DNA from 2 places in the Klebsiella sp. HN106 genome. Region 1 is predicted to be linked to the other one. Evidence: predicted binding sites of a transcription regulator. Region 1 holds the regulator's gene; the other holds the start of a gene.
The links. The regulator CRP, encoded in region 1, controls carbon source genes, mostly activating them, when cyclic AMP is high. The targets are predictions, from matches to a motif close to ATGTGANNNNNNTCACAT.

Region 1 (3,122 bases):
TCCGGCAATGACCAGCCCGGCAATGGTTCCTGCAGCCCGGTGGACGATGCGTACTCGGGTGGCGCCGTAGCCGTTTTGCGTCACGAACAGAACCGTCATCAGGATCCAGTAGGGTTTTGGCAGGTTTAGCGCGCTGCCCATCAGGCTGGCGACGCTCAGCATCACGCTGATACGCGCCGCATTTCGTAAGGCCGGCGACTTAAGCGACAGATAGTTTTTCAGGGCAGGCAGCAGCGGCAGGCGACGGGTTTTATCCGCCATCAGGTTACGCGCGTACAGCGGCCGCTGGGTGCGCAGAACCCGGGCAATACGGCTGAAATGCCAGGCGCAAAACTGCCCGACCGGGTTATCGGGATGCTGCCAGGCGATTTTTTCCAGCGCACCGATCTGTTTATCCATCTGAAAGCGCTGAGGATAACGATGGTAAAGGAGATCGTCCGCCAGCACCCGCAGGCGGGCGGCAACGGTTTGCGCGTTCCAGCGAATCACCGCTTCCGCATGGCTGCGCTCCACCAGTTTTTGCACCTCTTCCGGCTGATGAAGGCTGACGGAAATATGCTCCTGCAGGTCCAGTCCAACCTGGAATGCGCGCAGCAGGCGTTTATGATCGCTGCGCTGGTTGGCCGCCAACATATGCATCTGCTGATAGCACTGGGTTATCAGATCTACCACCTTTTGCTGTCGATTAAGCAGCGGCGGCAACGATGTTGAGGGGTCCGTATGCTGGGTAAGCAGACTGTATTTGGCCTCGCAATAATTGGCCAGCTCGCGATACAGCAGACTTAAGGATTCGCGCAGCGGCTGTTCGCGCCAAAGCCAGAACCAGACCCAGTTAAAAACGCCATACCATAACGTCCCGAGCGCGTAGATCAGCAGCGGCTCCCAGATCGGCATGTTGCCCGCGAGACTGAGCGTAAATATAGCCGCGATAAGCGAGGCGGGCAGCAGCCTTGCGTGCAGAGAGCTGATTTCGGCCGTGACGCCGAGGATGAGCGCCAGACCCGTGAGGATCAGCGGCAAAGGTATTTCTCGCTGCAGAAGGAGTTGAACGATAAGGCTACTGCCGGCAAACAGGCAGCCGCCGATAATCAGGCGTTTAAAGAAACGCTTATGCGGTGTATCCAGCCCGGCAACGTTGCAGCAGGCGGGAACAAGAGAAAACAGCAGCCCCTGCTGTAGATGACCGAACAGAAGCCCTATCGCAACCGGCAGACACAACACCAGCGTTTGCCGCAGTGCATAGTTGACTTCCGGGTGGTAAATCAGCCTGCGCCACATGAGGGGAAAACAAAAACGGCGTATTGTCAGGCAATACGCCGTTTTACCGACTTAACGGGTACCGTAGACGACGATAGTTTTACCGTGTGCCGAGATCAGGTTTTGATCTTCCAGCATTTTCAGGATGCGGCCAACGGTTTCGCGAGAGCATCCGACAATCTGACCGATTTCCTGGCGGGTAATTTTAATTTGCATACCGTCCGGGTGGGTCATCGCATCCGGCTGTTTTGCCAGGTTCAGCAGCGTCTGGGCGATACGACCAGTCACGTCGAGGAAAGCGAGGTTGCCCACTTTTTCCGACGTAACCTGCAGACGGCGCGCCATCTGCGAAGAGAGACGCATCAGGATATCCGGGTTAACCTGGATCAGCTGACGGAATTTTTTGTAGGAGATTTCGGCCACTTCACATGCGGTTTTCGCACGTACCCAGGCGCTACGCTCCTGACCTTCTTCAAACAGGCCTAATTCACCGATGAAATCGCCCTGGTTGAGGTAAGAGAGGATCATCTCTTTACCTTCTTCATCCTTGATGAGTACAGCCACGGAGCCCTTAACGATGTAGTACAACGTTTCTGCTTTTTCACCCTGGTGGATCAGCGTGCTCTTTGATGGGTACTTATGAATGTGGCAATGAGACAAGAACCATTCAAGGGTAGGGTCTGTTTGCGGTTTGCCAAGCACCATGCGCGGTTATCCTCTGTTATAAGCTATCTCCGGGTGCCGACACTACACGGCATCCGGGCATGCAATCGTATTGAATCCCTATACCTGGGAATCCGGCTGAAAGTGTTCTGCAGCCTGTAATGTGAACTCCTCTGCATACATGCAGTACATCAATGTATTACTGTAGCATCCAGACTGTTTTAGCATAGCTTTCGCCGCATGTCTCCTGGTGTCTCGCTTCAGCATGACCCAGGTCGCCTTCCGTTGCGAGAATTGTTATCTACGCGTAATCTGTCAGGAAAATTACAGCCCTGGAGTTAAATTTATGCAAGCGCGAGTGAAGTGGGTTGAAGGGTTAACCTTCATCGGTGAGTCGGCTTCTGGCCACCAGATTCTGATGGACGGTAATTCCGGGGATAAAGCGCCCAGCCCGATGGAAATGGTGCTAATGGCGGCAGGCGGGTGCAGCGCGATTGACGTGGTTTCCATTTTGCAGAAGGGGCGTCATAACGTCACCAACTGCGAAGTTAAGCTGACCTCGGAGCGTCGCGAAGAGGCGCCGCGTCTGTTTACCCATATCAATCTGCACTTTATCGTGACCGGTAAGGAGTTAAAAGACGCGGCCGTTTCCCGCGCCGTTGACCTGTCGGCGGAAAAATACTGCTCGGTGGCGCTGATGCTTGAGAAGGCGGTAAACATTACTCACTCTTATGAAGTGATCGAAGGATAAACGGAACCGACCCCGGTAGGTTATGTTGCCGCCGGGGCGATCGCAGCTAGCTTATTTTCTTGCCTTCCATCAGCCGTTCAACCAGCGGCGCCATAATCAGCTCCATCGCCAGCCCCATTTTTCCGCCCGGTACCACCAGCGTGTTCATATGTGAGATAAACGAACCCTGAAGCATCGCCAGAAGCCACGGAAAATCGATATTTTTCAGGTTGCGGAAATGAATCACCACGAAGCTTTCATCCAGGGAAGGGATGGCTTTGGCCGCAAAGGGATTGGACGTATCCACCGTGGGGACGCGCTGGAAGTTGAGATGGGTGCGCGAAAACTGCGGGGTGATAAAGTTGATGTAGTCCTCCATCGAGCGGACCACCGAGTCCATCACCGCCTCCCGAGAGTGGCCGCGTTCGCTGGTGTCGCGGATAAGCTTCTGGATCCACTCAAGATTGACGAT
Region 2 (3,122 bases), on a different contig from region 1:
AGTGGCTGAAAGACACGCTGCGGGAGTGGGCGGCGCCGGAGGGCATCTGATGGCGGGTTTGACGAGTCAGCGATATATGCTTAACTCATGATATCAGAAATGTAAAATCTGTGTTAACAATCAAGGCGCGCATTGACTCTACGCGCTGCGCCGCTCATCCATAAAAGATAAGAGAGACAAATTGAAATTAGCCGGACCTCATCCAGATGAACTGCGTCGTCTGCAATCGCTGCGGGCATCCGGGTTACTGAATAGCGGAAAAGAAGAGCGCTTCGATCGCCTGACCAGGCTGGCGCGTACGCTCTACGATCTGCCGGTGGCGTCGATTAGCCTCGTCGGGGAGAACACCCTGCATGTTAAATCCTGCGCCGGACTTGATGTGGATACGCTGCCGAGGGATATCACCTTCTGCGCGCACACCATTCTGCAAACCGATCCTTTGATCGTCAACGACCTGCAGCAGGATATGCGCTTTCACGATAACCCGCTGGTGACGGAAGCGCCGTTTATTCGCTTTTATGCCGGGTATCCGGTTCAGCTACCTGACGGCGCGACGGTAGGTTCGTTCTGCCTTATGGATCATAAGCCGCGCGCTTTTTCCGGACATGAAATTCAGATATTGAGTGACCTGGCCGCCATTGTAGAAGATGAATTCAAGGTGCTGGATGCGGCGACCGCCGACGAACTGACGGGGTTATTTAACCGGAGGGGATTTTTGTCGTTAGCGGAGTATGCGCTGTTAACAGCCAGACGGCGAAGTGAACCGGCGAGCCTGGTGTTTATCGACCTCGATCGCTTTAAGCTGATTAACGATACCTGGGGCCATGAGCAAGGGGATAAAGCCCTGACGGCAATCGCCGATGTGATGAAGTCTACCTTCAGAGAGTCGGATTTAATTGCCAGACAGGGCGGCGATGAGTTTATCATCCTGCTTGCCAATACCGCCCAGCAGGCCGCGAACAAGGCGATGGAGCAGCTTAGCCAGAATGTTGCCGAGTATAATCAGCAAGCGGGTAATCCGTGGCAGCTGGCGTTCTCATGGGGCTGCGTTGAATACGATCCCCATGAGCACCATAGTCTCAATGACATCGTTGCAGTGGCCGACCGGCGGATGTATCAGGCTAAAACGAGCCATGGCGCAGAGCGCCGGTAGGCGTGTCGCCCGGCGTCGTCTGCCGGGCGTCTGCGGCATCCCCTGCGGTTCAGGCGGGTGATCGCCGCAGCTTGCGCAATCTTAGTGGAGTCCAAGACGGATCAATTCAACGGGCTCGAATTTGCCTTCAGCGCCTTCAACTTCTACTGTCTTATTACGACGCAGCTGGGCAGGAGTAAGACCATTGGCATGTATAGCAACAATTTTACCGGTTTTACCCGTCCCGTTAATCATTACCTGACTACCGTTAGTAATAGGGTTGCGGTTACGATCGTAAGTGATCATGGCTATTTCTCCTCTTAATAATCTGCAAATAAAACTCCGCTTAACCACCAGGCTTACTCCCGGCAACGGACGTAATACAAATACGCCTCTGAGGCTGGCGTTTTTTTGTTTTTGATCAACATCACACTTTTTAGCGGTCAGCGAAGGCCATTTCCTGACCATTCGTCCGCGCGTTATGCTTCTGCAGGTCTTTGACTTTGTACACTATGGTTGCGGATGCTGCAGGTTGCAGACGCGGTTGCGGCTGCTAAACTTTTGGCGGGCATAACGGAGCGGAACGATGAACAACAAAGACGAGCAAACGGGGCTGATCGGGCTTGCGATTGGCGCAGCGGTCATTGGCCTGGTGTCTGACCAGAAGCCAATTAATCGGGAAAGTATTGTTGAGGAACTGATGCGGTTAGGCAGGCAGAAGGGAGATGGCGTCGAGGACGAGATTTTTAAAAAAGCGGCAACGCTGGTGCGAAAGGGGATATAAACCCCGATAAAGAGATAAACGAAGCCCGGGTATCAGAAAACCCGGGATTACACCGGGAGCAAAGTCATCATTAGCCAGGCTAAAAAAATGCATATCAGCGTCATATACCAGACAAAACTCATTTTACCACCTGACTCTACAGCGCCATGCCAATCACTGCGTTAACCACGGATGAAGCCATTAACACGCCGCCAACGATATAACAGGTTCGGTTCTTTCGGCTCGCGGCTAAGGCCAGAAGAACAATAGCTGCGGCAAAGAATGGGATAGCTATGATGCTAAATGTGTTCATGATTCCCTGAGGCCTTATTCGTCAATATTCCCGCAAGTGGCTTCGCGGTTAAGAAGGCATAGACCGCGATTCGAAATCTACCGGAACCCGGTTAATCTTCCTGCATCCACATATCGGCTTCTTCAAACATTTCCTGCACGGCGCGGCTGATCTGCTCCTTCTCGTGCTTGCTGGCGTCGGTATTAATCGAAGCTAAAGTCATCATCGGTTTTACGCGGACGTCGGCATCGGGAAAAATGCGGTGAACTCGCTTCGTCAGTTCATTAAGAATGATCTCTTTAGCGCCGGCCAATCCCTCGAAATTTCTTTTGTCATAAATCAGTTCTACAAACATGCGTTATCCCGGTTATTTTGATGACAGCCAGTATTGTACTGTAATTATATACAGCGTCAAGGCGACAGAATAAGTTCCTCGCGCAGGCGCGATCTCTGCTTTTGCATCAAATGCCGGAGTAGGGCAATTGTTTTTTTATAAGTACGTAAAAGTTAATGAATTTTTAATAAAAGGTGGTTATGTTGACTCCATCACCATCTTTTTAAGGGTTTTCCATGCGCGATAAATACTCTGGCCTGCAGATAGGCATCCACTGGCTGGTTTTTTTATTAGTGATTGGCGCGTACGCGGCGATGGAGCTGCGGGGCTTTTTCCCGCGCAGCGCGCGGCCTGCCATTAATATGATTCACGTCTCGTGCGGTATTTCTATCTTTGTTCTGATGGTGGCGCGCCTGATCGTGCGCCTGAAATCACCGGCGCCGCCGATAGTCCCCAAACCATCGCCGATGATGACCGGCTTCGCGCATCTCGGGCATCTGGTGATCTATCTGCTGTTTATCGCGCTGCCGATCATCGGCATGGTCATGATGTACTATCGCGGCAACCCGTGGTTCGCTTTTGGTCTGACCATGCCGCACGC

Region 2: the regulator CRP is predicted to act here: its motif matches at 1,548-1,565, upstream of ydfZ (putative selenium delivery protein YdfZ).

What each region holds. Positions count from the first base shown of each region.
Region 1 is NZ_JBLURD010000011.1:166,379-169,500, forward strand. Features, by position in the region: gene ACSIPU_RS22105 (YccS/YhfK family putative transporter) at 1-1,278, opposite strand, end outside; gene crp (cAMP-activated global transcriptional regulator CRP) at 1,330-1,962, opposite strand; gene ACSIPU_RS22115 (OsmC family protein) at 2,267-2,671, shown strand; gene ACSIPU_RS22120 (phosphoribulokinase) at 2,718-3,122, opposite strand, start outside.
Region 2 is NZ_JBLURD010000001.1:142,503-145,624, forward strand. Features, by position in the region: gene ACSIPU_RS00675 (LysR family transcriptional regulator) at 1-50, shown strand, start outside; gene ACSIPU_RS00680 (GGDEF domain-containing protein) at 182-1,153, shown strand; gene ydfZ (putative selenium delivery protein YdfZ) at 1,235-1,438, opposite strand; gene ACSIPU_RS00690 (hypothetical protein) at 1,719-1,916, shown strand; gene ACSIPU_RS00695 (DinI family protein) at 2,300-2,542, opposite strand; gene cybB (cytochrome b561) at 2,758-3,122, shown strand, end outside.